One region of the Bradyrhizobium sp. USDA 4354 genome, then DNA from elsewhere that is predicted to be linked to it. Evidence: predicted binding sites of a transcription regulator. Region 1 holds the regulator's gene; each other region holds the start of a gene.
The links. The regulator LexA, encoded in region 1, represses DNA repair genes until DNA is damaged. The targets are predictions, from matches to a motif close to TGTTCNNNNTGTGTTCNG.
Positions count from the first base shown of each region.

Region 2: recA (recombinase RecA) is a predicted target of LexA. The motif match lies at 1,895-1,912, and genes of this name have one in related genera.
Region 3: ACVIIV_RS32130 (ImuA family protein) is a predicted target of LexA. The motif match lies at 2,611-2,628, and genes of this name have one in related genera.

Region 1 covers NZ_JBSSDC010000001.1:5,191,610-5,196,362, forward strand. The annotation lists gene ACVIIV_RS24035 (ComEC/Rec2 family competence protein) at 1-395, shown strand, start outside; gene ACVIIV_RS24040 (hypothetical protein) at 521-955, opposite strand; gene ACVIIV_RS24045 (hypothetical protein) at 1,167-1,346, opposite strand; gene lexA (transcriptional repressor LexA) at 1,513-2,214, opposite strand; gene ACVIIV_RS24055 (molybdopterin molybdotransferase MoeA) at 2,391-3,602, opposite strand; gene ACVIIV_RS24060 (hypothetical protein) at 3,824-4,030, opposite strand; gene ACVIIV_RS24065 (HAD family hydrolase) at 4,192-4,753, opposite strand, start outside.
Region 2 covers NZ_JBSSDC010000001.1:4,389,894-4,394,646, reverse strand. The annotation lists gene ACVIIV_RS20020 (hypothetical protein) at 1-311, opposite strand, end outside; gene recA (recombinase RecA) at 715-1,803, opposite strand; gene ACVIIV_RS20010 (hypothetical protein) at 2,061-2,231, shown strand; gene ACVIIV_RS20005 (DUF2798 domain-containing protein) at 2,947-3,204, opposite strand; gene ACVIIV_RS20000 (hypothetical protein) at 3,424-3,612, shown strand; gene ACVIIV_RS19995 (DUF6894 family protein) at 3,778-4,011, shown strand; gene ACVIIV_RS19990 (hypothetical protein) at 4,137-4,391, opposite strand; gene ACVIIV_RS19985 (hypothetical protein) at 4,498-4,753, opposite strand, start outside.
Region 3 covers NZ_JBSSDC010000001.1:6,890,164-6,894,916, forward strand. The annotation lists gene ACVIIV_RS32120 (error-prone DNA polymerase) at 1-270, opposite strand, end outside; gene ACVIIV_RS32125 (Y-family DNA polymerase) at 267-1,862, opposite strand; gene ACVIIV_RS32130 (ImuA family protein) at 1,759-2,547, opposite strand; gene ACVIIV_RS32135 (putative DNA modification/repair radical SAM protein) at 2,708-3,943, shown strand; gene ACVIIV_RS32140 (UdgX family uracil-DNA binding protein) at 3,943-4,753, shown strand, end outside.

The DNA of each region.
Region 1 (4,753 bases):
CCGACGTCGCGTTGGCGAGCGGTGTGTCGTGTGACGAGGCCGGCTGCGTGACGCCGCTCGGGGACGGGCGGCTGGTCGCGCTGTCCTTGCGTATCGACGCGCTCACCGATGATTGCAGCCGCGCAGCGTTGGTGGTGACGGCGCGGCCCGCGCCGCCCGATTGCGCGGCGATGGTGGTCGATCGGCCGCGTCTCGCCAGTCAGGGCGCGCTGGCTCTGACGCGGAGCGGAGAGGGTTTCTCGGTGCAGGCGGTGAGGGCGAGGGGCGCAAGCCGCCCCTGGCTGCCGGCCGGCGCCGGCGAGGGGAATTTCGACGGCAGCCTTGCGCCGAAGACGGCCGTGCCCCGCAATCGGGACGCAACGCCATCGGAGGCCGACTTGCAGGCTGACGATTGAGGATAGATGCGGAGGGAGGCCGGTCCGACGGGATTCCGTAGGACACAACCCAAACCATCTCGCCGGCCGCGGCCGGCGATGGCATTTCAATCCTGGCGCTCGACCCATCGGCCGGGGCGACGACGTCAGCCGATCGGCAGGCGCGTGATTGTGGACCGCGTGTCGGCGACGATCTGCGGCTTGTGCTCGCGCTCGCCAAGGGGCTGGGTCACCGGCAACTGCAACACGGTCGCGCGCTGGCCTTCGACGAGCTGTGTCACCAGCACGTATTTGCCGTCGGGAAATTCGATCGCATCATGATGGCGATCGGGAATGTGCGGGTCGATCTTGCCGAACTTGCCGACGCGGGAGTTGACGGTGCGCGTCCAGATCCAGCGGTTGTCGTAACGAACGTTGTCGGCGAAAGCGAGCTCCGTTCCCGGCAGCAGGCAGACCGCGACGGAGAGGTCGGCTTCGGAGGCGAAGCCGCGTGTCGAGGTGCCACGGAAGGTTGTCGTGACAATCGTCTCGCCGACTTCGGCGGGGCGTGTCGCGACGGCATGCAGGCTATAGTCACACATCGGATGCTCCTCATGCGAAGATAGCGACCCGCACTCCTTTGGAGGCGCAGGCCTCTATCAGGATGGAAGTATGCAACGCTCTGCTTTGTTGTAGGCAAATCTGCGGCTGGGCTCCGCAAGCCACGATCACATTATCTTTCCCGGATTCAATAGGAACAAAGCCGACATCTGTGCATTCCGAAGGCGCAAGTCAGCGCCCCGCGGGCGCCGATCAGCTCGAATATTGCCAGCTCGATTGCGGAGGCTGCGCGATTGCATTCCGCGCGTTGCGGATATGCTCGTTGGTCGCCGATTGCTCGCGCACATGGCGGTGCGATTGTGTGGCGCCGACTTGCGACGCTGATGCTGCGATCAGCGCCGCAATGATTGTCCATGAAACGATCTGGCGCATGGCCTCTCCTCGAACTCTCATGCTGCGAAGCAATGTCGCTTCGCGCGGCATACCGAGGATGTAGCGCCGGAGGAGGGGCCGGATAATCTGAGCAGAACCGGAAAGACCATCCAGCCGGAGCGGATACTGATCCGCTCCAATAGGTGTCGAACGACCGCAGGACCGCTCAGTACTTCCGGTAAAGCCCGATCAGCTTGCCCTGAATCTTCACGCGGTTCGGCGGAAGAATGCGGACCTCATAGGCGGCATTGGCGGGCTCGAGCGCGATAGAGGCGCCGCGGCGGCGGAAGCGCTTGAGCGTGGCCTCCTCGTCGTCGATCAGCGCCACCACGATGTCGCCGGTGTCGGCGCTCTCGTTGCGCTGGATCAGCGCCATGTCGCCGTCGAGGATGCCGGCCTCGACCATCGAATCACCGCGCACTTCGAGTGCGTAGTGCTCGCCCGAGCCGAGCATGTCGGGCGGCACGCTGATGGTGTGGCTGCGGGTCTGCAACGCCTCGATCGGCGTGCCGGCCGCGATGCGGCCCATCACGGGCACCGCGACGGGACGCTCACCCTCGTCCACAGGCGGGCTGGAGCTCGCGCGCACCTTGCCGAGATTGCCCTCGATAACGCTCGGCGTGAAGCCGCGGCGATTGCCGGCGGCGGCCTGGAGCTCGGGCAGCTTGATCACCTCGATGGCACGGGCGCGGTTGGGCAGGCGGCGGATGAAGCCGCGCTCCTCGAGCGCAGTGATCAGGCGGTGAATGCCTGACTTCGAGCGCAGGTCGAGCGCATCCTTCATCTCGTCGAAGGACGGCGGCACGCCGCTTTCCTTCAGACGTTCGCTGATGAACCGCAGAAGCTCGTATTGTTTGCGCGTCAACATCTCGACCAAAGTCCCCCGGTTGATGTCGTTCGATTCCGAGACGATGAATTCAGCGATAAGCCGCTACATCCTCGAAACAAATCATGAACGGACACTATATGTTCGATATGTGTTCCGCAACTGCTTAATTTATGGTGAACAGCGCAAAACTCTCGGAATGCGTGTGGCCGCGCTGCTCAGACGGGGAGCCGCAGCACCTCGCAAGGCGTGCCGGCCTCGGCCTTCGGCGCGAACGGTGCGCGCACGAGAAGTACCTGTGCCGCAGCGAGATTCGCAAGCAGAGAGGAGTCCTGATGGTTGACGGGAACGGCGACGAGCGTGCCGTCGCCGCGCAGCTCCAGGCGCGCGCGCAGATAATCCTCGCGCTGGTCGTTGGCACCGAGATCGCGGCCCAGCACGGCGCGCTCGCGGTGATGATGAATCGCTGAACGGCCCGACAGGGCGCGAATCAGCGGCACCATGAACAGGAAGGCGCATACGTATGATGACACGGGGTTGCCGGGCAGGCCGATCACGCGCATTGCGCCGAGCCGCCCGTGCATCATCGGCTTGCCGGGCCGAATCGCGATCTTCCAGAACGCCATCGAGATGCCTTCGCCCTTGAGCGCCTGCTGGACCAGATCGTGGTCGCCGACCGACGCACCGCCGGTCGTGACCAGGATGTCGGCGCCACTCTCGCGGGCACGGCGAATGCCGGCGGAAGTGGCCTCCAGCGTATCGGCGGCAACGCCGAGATCGATGGTGTCGGCGCCCTCGCTGCGGGCGAGCGCGTGCAGGGCATAGCCATCGGAATAGACGATCTGGCCGCGACCGGGCGTGGCGCCCGGCATCACCAGTTCGTCGCCGGTGGCGAGGATCGCGACCTTCGGACGGCGGCAGACGGCGAGATGCGGGTGATTCATTGCGGCGGCCAGCGCGAGATCGCGCTCGGTGAGACGGGTTCCTTTGCGCAGCAGCACGTCGCCCTTAGAGAAATCGACGCCGGCGGGGCGGATGTGCCGACCGGGAATCGCGGCTTCCTTGATCGTGATGTGCTTGCCGTCGGCAACCGTGTCCTCCTGGATCACGACCGCGTCGGCGCCATCGGGAATGAGGCCTCCGGTGAAGATCCGAACGGCCTCGCCGGCGCCGACCGTTCCCGCGAACGGACGGCCCGCCGCGACCTCTCCTGTGACCGTCAGCCTGGAATCGATCGTGGCCGCATCGGTCGCGCGCACGGCATAGCCGTCCATCGCCGACATGGCTTCCGGCGGCTGAGTGCGCCGCGCCGCGACGTCGCGCGCGAGCACGCGATGATGGGCCTCCTCGAGCGAAACCATCTCTTCAGGCAGCGGCTCTGCACCCGCCAGCACCGCGGCAAGCGCGTCAGAAACTGGCATGAGGGCCACGGGTGAACTCCTGCTGGGGGCACATCGGTAAATGGGCGGCGAGAGTTCTAGCTGAGTGCAGGCGCGAGGCAAAGCAGCCCACAGGATGATTTATCCTGCGTGATCTCCGTGGTCGAGGTTGGAGCTCAAGTCCGCCGCGGCATGATCCGGAAGGCGAGACAGACCGGCAAGAGGATGGCCATGGCGAGCACGAGGAGGACGAGCGCCACGGCCAGCATCGGTCAACTCCCGCTCGGTCGGTCCAGGCCGTCGTCCAGTGTGACGTCGGGAGCTTTGGGACCTTGATCCTTGTCGGGCAGCGGATCGGCCTGGGATTTCAGGTCGGCGGCCTTGCTGATCAGCTTGGCGGAAAGGTCAGAATCCGAGGTGGTTTTGGCGAATTCAAGCAGGAGAGAGGCTTGCTTGGTGAGATAGGTTTTGCCCAGCACGTCGATCAGTCCGATGTAGAGGTCCCAACGGACTGATGAGTCCGGAGCGTGGTATTCCGTTCCCGGAACTCGGTACAAAAATGCACGAAGTGATTGGGTTCCCCATATTTGAGAATTTAGTTCCCGGGAACCGCGGCGCGGGTTCTCGCGGCCGATCGGCCTCAGATGCCCAGTGCCTTCAGTGCGTTCCCGACATCGCGCGGTGACGTGACATGCACGGTATTCAAACCGCGCGCCCGCGCTCCCTCGATGTTCTCGGCGAGGTCGTCGAAGAATACAATGCGCTCCGCTGGCACGCCGATCGCCGCGACGACATGGTCGAAAGCCTCCGCATCCGGTTTGCGCAGGCCGATGCTGGACGACAAATACAGCTCGCGGAAATGGCCGAGCAGGTCGGCATATTCCTTCGAGAAATAGTCGACGTGCGGCCGATTGGTGTTGGAGAAGGCGTAGAGCGGCATCTGCTTTGCCGCGCGCGGCAACAGCTCGGCGATTTCAGGCATCTCACCGGCGAAGATCGCATTCCAGCCCTCCAGGAACTGCGCGTCCGAAATGCCGATGCCGAGTGAAGCACGCAGCGAGGCGAAATAGTCCTCGTCGCTGATCTTGCCCATCTCGTGCAGCCGGTAGGCCTCGTCGCGCACATAGCGCGCGACGATGGCCTCGGGCTGGCAGCCGGCATGCCCCGCCCAGCAGGCGATCGCCTTGGAAAAGTCGATGTCG
Region 2 (4,753 bases), 800 kb from region 1:
AGCACAAGCTGATCATTGGGCCGAGGATCGACCCATATTTCAATTGAGTCGAACTTCTCGCACAGCTCGAAGAAACCAATATCGCGCGTGCCGAAACCGTCGAGCGCACCGCTACAGACGTCATCGAGCCAATGATCGCCGGGATTGCAGTGCTTTTCCGATCGGCGCTCCAGCCCCCTCAAAAGCCGCTCGTCGGAAGGCAGTTTCCTCCAGACAAAACGCGGATAGAACCCGAGCGCGACGTTCGCAACGCCGGACTGGCGAAGTGTATCCTCCGCACGATCGTTCGTTGCCAGGATCAAATGTGACACGATTTCCTCTCGAAATGATACGCAATACAAGGACACTCTGAGCGAAGAGGTATGCACTAATCAGGCGCGATGAGTGAGAGGGCCTCGGGGTCCCACTGCCACAGCCGGTCGTTGGTCAGGTGGGTGCCGCCCCACCGGCGATCGATTCGGTTATGGCGGCAAAAGTTTTCATCGCCACCAAGGATCGCTTTGCCGAACGCGGTAAGCGACAAGCGGGATTGCTTGTACCGCTGGAGCCGGCTTGAATCGTTGTGCATCTCCAGGGAAAACGGGCCTTCGTCCAGTCCAGCGACCGCTGGCCTCTCGCATCGCGCGACAGCACAAAACAAAACGGGCACCGAAGACGTCGGCAACTCAACGTCCTCAGTGCCCGCTCCTCGCGAAAAACTGTTCGCGTTAGGTCTTACTCGTCCGCCGGCTCTTCGCCGTCGGCGTCACGCTCCGGGGTGCCGGCCAGAATCTGCTCGGCGATCAGGCCGGAGTTCTGGCGGATCGCGGTCTCGATCTTGGCGGTGATGTCGGGGTTGGCTTTCAGGAACGCTTTCGAGTTCTCGCGGCCCTGGCCGAGGCGCTGGCTGTCATAGGAGAACCAGGCGCCGGACTTCTCGACGATGCCGGCCTTGACGCCGAGATCGAGGATCTCGCCCATCTTGGAAACGCCCTCGCCGTACATGATGTCGAACTCGACCTGCTTGAAGGGCGGGGCCAGCTTGTTCTTGACCACCTTGACGCGCGTGGTGTTGCCGACCACCTCGTCGCGCTCCTTGATCGCGCCGATGCGGCGGATGTCGAGGCGGACGGAGGCGTAGAATTTCAGCGCATTGCCGCCGGTGGTGGTTTCCGGCGAGCCGTACATCACGCCGATCTTCATGCGGATCTGGTTGATGAAGATCACCATGGTGTTGGACTTGTTGATGGAGGCCGTGAGTTTGCGCAGCGCCTGGCTCATCAACCGCGCCTGCAGGCCCGGCAGCGCATCGCCCATCTCGCCCTCGAGCTCGGCCTTCGGCACCAAGGCCGCGACCGAATCGACCACCAGAACGTCGACGGCGCCAGAGCGCACCAGGGTGTCGCAGATCTCCAGCGCCTGCTCGCCGGTGTCGGGCTGCGAGATCAGGAGCTCGTCGATGTTGACGCCGAGCTTGCGGGCATAGACCGGGTCGAGCGCGTGCTCGGCGTCGATGAAGGCGCAAATGCCGCCCTTCTTCTGCGCCTCCGCCACCGTATGCAGCGCCAGCGTGGTCTTGCCCGAGGATTCCGGCCCGTAGATCTCGACGATGCGTCCCTTGGGCAGGCCGCCGATGCCGAGCGCGATATCGAGCCCGAGCGAGCCGGAGGACACCGCCTCGATGTCCATGGACCGGTCGTTCTTGCCGAGCTTCATCACCGAGCCCTTACCGAACTGGCGCTCGATCTGAGAGAGCGCGGCGGCCAGAGCTTTACTCTTGTCCATGGAAGATCCTTCGACGATACGCAGGGCAGTTGCGGACATTGGGTCGTGCTCCTTATGGCGAGGATTCGCTAGGGGGACAAACGATTGAGAGGCGGGCCGGCGATAAAACCAATGTACCCCATTTGTTCTAGGTTCGCAATATGTTCTTTTGCGGATTTGGCGGCGGCCCTCAATGCGACCGACGGCGGTCGCGCGGCCGGCGCGCCGTCATATTTCCGTAATCCTGCGGCACCGAACCTTTTCGCGGTCTCCGGCCTTCTGTGGGGATGGGACCGCAACTGTGGGGACCTTAAGTCATGACGGACAACGACACGCACCACGATGCGATCAGGCGCAATCCGCTGCTGGAGGCGGCGCGCGAGGAGATGGTGAAGTTCGAGCGCAAGGAGAACGAGTTCCGCAAGAAGGACCGTGAAGAGCGCGCCGCCGAGCTCCATCTTCCGCTGAACGAGATCAAGATCCACTAGGCGCCGCCAGGACCGGCTTTGCGGAGCGGGCTGAGGCCGCCCCGCGATGCGGCCGGCGGCGGGCGGTCCCCCCGGGCCGTGATTGCCTGATCTTGATTCGGCATCGCGGGTCGGGCATGGTCGCCAAGGCGGGCGCGCGGACGCTTCAGGTATCTAAATACTACTAGTAAGCCATGACGGATCAAGGAAATTGCCAAGCAGCCTACTGTGCATGGGGTTGTTTTCCACTTTTTTGAAGTCGCGGCGTGGGCAGTGCCACCCATCGGAGGGCACGGCCGCCATTCCCCGGGGCATACATACCCCGTCTACAGCACCGCCAGCAGCACCAGGCCGATCACCAGCACGACGAAGCCAGCCGCCGTCGCGGCGGCAAATGACCGCTCTACGTTATCCATGATGCCACCCCGTTTTCGGCGCGCCACGTTTCCCCCATGGCTGCGCCGAACGGATCAAATCTTGCCGACGGGTGTGTCCGCAGTGGTGCGAACGGATGTCGAAATTGGGACCGGTGCAGGGCCAGTCTGCGGCCTTTCGATCGCGTTCCTTCACGGCGCCCGATCCGCCCATCCGCCAGGCCAGGGCAGATCCGAACCCGCCGCCTGTCAGGCTGTCGTCAGCTGAGCCGGCTAGGGTCGCCCGGCTATGGTGTTGCAGCCCAGCACCTCAGCCTCCAATAACTCTCCGCCCCGCTTGGCTCTCCCCAGGCGGGGCTTTTTCATGCCTGCCGGCCGGCGCGCGGGTTCCTCTCGTCCTGGGTCAGGCGCAGCGAGAAGGCGCGGATCGCGGGCGCCGCCAGCAGCACGACCGGCAGCATCGCGGCCCATGCGATCAGCCACGACACCATCCAGTGCCGAATGAAGACGATCGGGCTGGCTGCGGGAAAGCTGGCGATCCCTGCCGCGATCAGCGAGGTCAGTCCGGACTGGATGACGCCGAAGACGAAATGAGAGTAGCGGCGGGGAATGCCGAGCATGAGGCGTCCATGGTTGCTTGCCGTCATCAGGCAAGCAAGGCACATGCCGTCACCTCAAGGGGCTCAGGAGTTCAGGAACTCTGTTCATGGTCGGAGAACCACGGAGTACCAGCGCCCGTCGCGTGTGATCCGCGGCCTGCGGCAGATTTTGCTTGTCTCCGGAATATTGCGACGACCAACATGTTTGCAGGCATGGAAGGTGAATCGTGGGAGGTGACCATGAATCACAGGGGCGTCGAGTTCACCGTGGCCAAGACCGCGATTCCCGGAGTCTGGCAGTGGCAGTTCCGCATCGGCGAGCAGATCAAGACCGGCAAGACCGAGACCAAGATTGACCTGCTGGCAATCCGGCGCGTGCAGCTGCGCATCGATCGGGAGCTGAAGGCGATCGAGCGAAGGACGGCCTGAACCGGCCGGGTGACATCGGTCCTGGCCGGGCGCCTCATGCGCCGCAGCACCCCACGGGGCGTGATCCGTAGCCGCCCGGAATTGATCTGACGGTGGTTTGGGATTGCACTGTGCCCGCCCAGGGGCCTTGGGGGCGAGGCATCATGCGCGCGATCGGTGCCAGCCATGCCGCTTTATTTCTTTCGAATCCGCAACGGCCGTTATTCCGGCTGCGCCGAGCAGGCGACGGAATTTGCTGATCGCAATGCGGCCTGGAAGGAGATGAGGAGTGTCTGCGCCGACATGAGCGCCGGCATTGCCCGCAAGCTCCAGGAAAATTCCGAATGGCACATGGAGCTGCTGGACGAGTCCAAGGAACCGGTGTTCCGGATCCGCATCGTTGCCGAAACCTTCGACTAAAGCGCGATGCGATTAGGATGAATCGTCATCGCGCTTTAGGTTATGTTTGAGCATGATCTTTTCGGAAAACCGCCGCACACTTTTCCGGATCATGCTCTCGCAAGGCGTTCCGGATCAGGCCAGCGTCAGTCCGCGCTGGGCAGCCGCCGCATGGTGAACTCGATGTCGCCGCCGGGCAGTTCGCGCCAGGTCTCGACCGCGCTCATATAGCCGGCCTTGGGGTAGCGGGCGAAGAAGGCCTGCGCCCTTTCCCGCGCCTCAGCGCGCGGCAGCGTGAAGGTCTCGCGCAGATAGCCGTCGCCGGCCGTCTGGGCCGGCTTGCCGGCCATCTTGCGCCGGCGCGCCATCCGCTCGGCGAGATCCCGCGGACGATCGGCCATGTCGTGCCCTCCTCTACGCGCTACGCTCAGCCAAATGTAGGGCGCTGGCCGGATCAAGAGGAGTCCCGTCCGAAAGGCGTTGTGCCGCCCCGAACGGAGCTTGCGGTCAGTTGGCCGCCGTGCCGCTCTTGGTCTTCTTCGGTGCGCTGGTTGCGGCCGATGCCTTCGGTGCCGCCGGCTGCTTCGGCGGATCGGAACGCATGCCGCCCCAGGGATCATTGGACGCCTTGGAATCCGGAATCTTCTTCAGCGTTTCCTTGTAGGCCTTTTCACGCTCGGCTTCGGCAGCCTTCTCCTCGGGGGTCTTGCCCGGCCCTTCCTGCAGCAAATTGAGATTGGGCATTTGCGCGTAGGCAGGTCCC
Region 3 (4,753 bases), 1.7 Mb from region 1:
GCGGTCGCGCGGATAGACCAGGATGTCGGGCGTGCCGTCGATGAAGACGATGCGCGCGCCGATCAAGAGTTTCGGCTTGTGCAGCACCTCGTCATTGTCGAGCTCCTGGTAGGCGCGCACCACGCCTGCGAGCGTATTGTGGTCGGCGATGCCGATCGCGGGAATCCCGAGCTTGCTCGCCTGATGCACATAGGCGCGCGGATCCGAGCCGCCGCGCAGGAAGGAGAAGTTTGTGGTGATGCCGATCTCGGCATAGCTGAGCGTATTCATGCGAAGAGACCGTGCACATACCAGCCGGGAGAAGCGGGCTTGCCGTCGCCGTCGAACACCTCTCCTTCATAAAGACCGTCACGAAAGATCCAGAAGCGCAGGCCCTCGGCATCCTCGATGCGGAAATAATCCCGCGTCAGCTGCTTACCGTCCTGCCGCCACCATTCCATCGCGATGCGCTCGGGTCCCTCCACCCGCACCACTGCATGCAGCGCACGCCGCCAGGTGAATTGGTGTGGCGGGCCGTCGGGCACGGTCGCGAACGGCACCTTGATCGGCTCCGGCTTGTCGAACAGGCGCAAGGGACGCAGCGGCGGCTCGCTCTCGGTACGCGCCGGCCATTCGGCCTGCATGGCAGAGGTGAGATGATGCTGCGCCGATGCAACCAGCACCGCGCTTTCAGGGATATGGGTGTCCTCAGGCAGGTGCACGACGACGCGCTTTCCGCCGATTCGCGCGGCGATGCGGTCGATCAGCGCAGCAAGCTCGTCATTGTCGTGGACATGGGCGTCGAGGTCGCGCTGCTCCTGCACCACGATCTCGGTGCGGCTCGCCGACAGCCGCACCATATCGAAGCCGAAGCCGGGATCGAGGGGATCGGCGAGCGCATCGAGGCGCTCGCGGAACAGGCGGTCGATCACGGCGCTTCGCGTCACCGGACGTCCGGCCTCGACCGTGATCGCACGCACCACGCCGTCGGTGCGGAAGAACGCCGCTTCCAGGCGCCGCGCGCCCTTGCCCTGCTTCTCCATGGACGCAATCAACGTGTCGGCCAGCCGCGACAGCGTCATCGAAATCATCGTGTCGGTCGCGATCGGCTCGGCAAAGCGCTTCTCTACGATGTAATCGGGCAGCGGTTTGCGCGGGTTGATCGGCGCGTCGCCCTGCCCCAACGCATGCGCGAGCAGCGTGGAGAAACGCGCGCCGAACCGCGCCGTGATCTCGTGCGGCTCGCGCGAGGCGACATCGCCGATGGTCTTCAGCCCGGCGCGACGCAGGCCGGTGGTGATGGCCTCGCCCGCACCGAGCGCGGAGACCGGAAATGAACTGATCGCCTCCGCCTCCCCGCCATCGGCCACGATGGCGCCGGATGCCTGCCGGGTCAGCGTGCGCGCGCCGACCGAAGTGCCGGCGATCGCCGCGCTGACGGCAAAGCCTTGCCGACCGAGCGCGCGGACCAGCGTCTTGAGCAGCGCGGCCTCGCCGCCGAACAGATGGGCGCAGCCGGTGATGTCAAGAAACAGCCCGTGCGGCGCATCGAGCGCCACCAGCGGTGTGAAACGGTCGCACCAGTCGGCGATATCACTGAGCGTCTTGGCATCAGCGACAGGGTCGGCGTCGAACACACGCAAGTCCGGACACATCGCCCGCGCATTGGCGAGCGGCTGGCCGATATACAGGCCGAGGCGCTCGGCGGCCTCGTCCAGCGCATGGATCACCAGCGCATTGTTGTCCTTGATGACGACGATGCTCGGCTCATGATTGGCTTTACCCAGCCCGGCGCTGTTGAAGAACCGCTGGATCCTGTCGATGGGCAGGCGCGGCAGCCACAGGCTGAGAATACGTCGACGGTTCACTGAACTGGCACTCATCACAATTCCATTCCATGATCCACCGGCCGCACGGGCCATGACGATTGCGCAAGAGCTCGGCATCGAAGCGCGGCGCGCCCCAGGCGCTCCACATCGGGCCCGGCGGCGAATGCGCCGCGCGCAGCATCCATCGTGTTTCGGCAGTCGATGGCAGCGGCTGCGCGGCCATCCGCAGCAAGAGGCCGGTAACGCCGGAAGATTGCGCGGCGAGCGTCAGCTTGCGGCTCGCCACGAGATCGAACTGCCTGATCTCGCCCCAGAGCTCGAGCACGACGGCCCCCAGCGCATCGCAGGCGAGCGCGTCGGCCGAGGTGCGCAGCGCGCTCTCGACATCGGCGGCGCGCACCATCACCACGCGGCGGGGATCGAGGCCGAGCTCCGATAGCCCGCTCATCGACAGCGCGCCGGTTTCAATTTCCGAGAAATCCTGCCGCACCCACAGCAGCGGCTTGCGTGCCGTCACGCGGCCTGCAAGCCCGGTGACAAAACCCGTTGCGGCGGCGCCCTGGCGTCCTTCGCAAAATACCTCGTGGATCGCCGCACGCGCGAGCCCACCTTTCAGCGCGCTGTCGGCCTCGCTATGGCCGAGCGCGACCCGCTCGTGCTGATGCGCGACCTCCGCGGTCTCGATGCGCTCGATCTGGCCGCGCAAGATCGCAAGCGCGCTTGTCCGTGCGCCGCTCATGCTCGCCGCTCCCCAGGAATTGATGCCGTGGTCCTCAAAAGAAGAACCAACAGCTGGCTCATTTGTTCATGATATGTTCTAATATAAAGCTAACGGCGGCCGAAGAGTCAATCGAATTGGCGGGCTAGGGATTCATAAGTTGAATCAAAGGGATTCCGGGATGGACGTACAACGCAAGCTGGAAATCCTGGCGGACGCCGCCAAATACGATGCGTCCTGCGCCTCCAGCGGCACCGAGAAGCGGGATTCCAGCGATCGCAAGGGCATGGGCTCGACCGCGCCCGGCATGGGCATCTGCCATTCCTACGCGCCGGACGGTCGCTGCATCTCGCTGCTCAAGGTGCTGCTGACCAACGCCTGCAATTACGACTGCCTCTATTGCGTCAACCGCACCTCCTCCAACGTGCCGCGCGCCCGCTTCACCATCGAGGAGGTGATCAAGCTCACGCTCGACTTCTACCGGCGCAATTACATCGAGGGTCTGTTTCTCTCCTCCGGCATCATCCGCAGCCCTGATTACACGATGGAGCAAGTGGTGAGCGTCGCGCGCAAGCTGCGCGAGGAGCATCACTTCCGCGGCTACATTCACCTGAAGACCATTCCCGAGGCCGACGACGCGCTGATCGCGGAAGCGGGCAAATATGCCGATCGCCTCTCCATCAACATCGAGATGCCTGAGGAGACGAGCCTGAAGCAATTCGCGCCGGAGAAGGACGTCCGCGCGATCCGCCGCACCATGGGCCGGTTGCGGCTGAAGCTGGACGAGACCGAGGAAGACCGCAGCGCGAAGACGAAGGCAAAACCGCAGCGCTTCGCGCCGGCCGGACAGAGCACGCAGATGATCGTCGGCGCAGATAGCGCCTCCGATCACACCATTCTCCACACCAGCGCCAATCTCTACGGCGCCTACCGGCTGCGGCGCGTCTACTACTCCGCGTTCAGCCCGATCCCCGACGCCAGCCGCGCCCTGCCCCTGCGTGCGCCGCCGCTGCTGCGCGAGCACCGGCTCTACCAGGCCGACTGGCTGATGCGGTTCTACGGCTTCGACGTCGGCGAGATCGTCGACGACAGCGCGATGCTGCCGCTCGACATCGATCCCAAGCTCGCCTGGGCGCTGCGCCATCGCGACCGCTTCCCGCTCGACGTCAACCGCGCCAGCCGCGAGGAACTGCTGCGCGTGCCGGGCTTCGGCACCAAGGCGGTCGAACGCATCATCGCAACGCGGCGCACCACCACGATCCGCCTCGCCGATCTCGCGCGGCTGCACGTGCCCCGCAACAAGGCGCTGCCGTTCATCATCCTCAGCGATCACCGCCCCTCACCGCATCGTCTCGATGCCGCCGGGCTGATCGAGCGGTTCAAGCCGAAAGCAACGCAACTGGGATTTGGCTTCTGATGCAGTACATCACCCTCGACACCGAAACCGATTTCGACGGCTGGCGCAAAGCCGCACGTTCGCTCGTGCTCCATCATGTGAATCCCAACGATGTCACCTGGACCGTGCAGGGCGGCGAAGCGGAGTTGTTCGCACCGCCCGCGCCGTCTCCGATCGTCGAGGCGAACGACGGCACCTTCAACGTATCAGCAAAATTCGTCGAGCTCGCCAAGGCCGCAATCCTGCATCGCGATATCAAGCGTTTCGCGATCCTCTATCGCCTGCTCTGGCGATTGAAGGACAATCACGACCTCATCGAGGTCGCGACCGATCCTGATGTCGCGCAGGTCACGGCCATGGCGAGAGCGGTCTATCGCGACGAGCACAAGATGCATGCCTTCGTCCGCTTCCGCGAGATCGGCCGGGAACGCCAGGCGCATTACGTCGCCTGGTTCGAGCCGGAGCATCACATCGTCGAGCTTGCCGCGCCGTTCTTCGCCAAACGCTTTGCCGACATGCCCTGGTCGATCCTGACGCCCGATCTGTCCGCGCATTGGGACGGCCACGCGCTCTCGTTCACGCCGGGTGTCAGCAAGAGCGAAGCACCGGGCGAAGACCGGCTGGAAGAGACCTGGCGGCGCTACTACGCCAGCATCTTCAATCCGGCCCGGCTCAAGGTGAAGGCGATGCAGGCCGAGATGCCGAAGAAATATTGGAGGAACCTGCCCGAGGCCTCGATCATTAAGCCCTTGATCGAGGACGCCGAGCGTATGACCGGCGCCATGATCGCCAATGCCGCAACCGATCCGCACAAGCCTCAGAAGCGGCCGG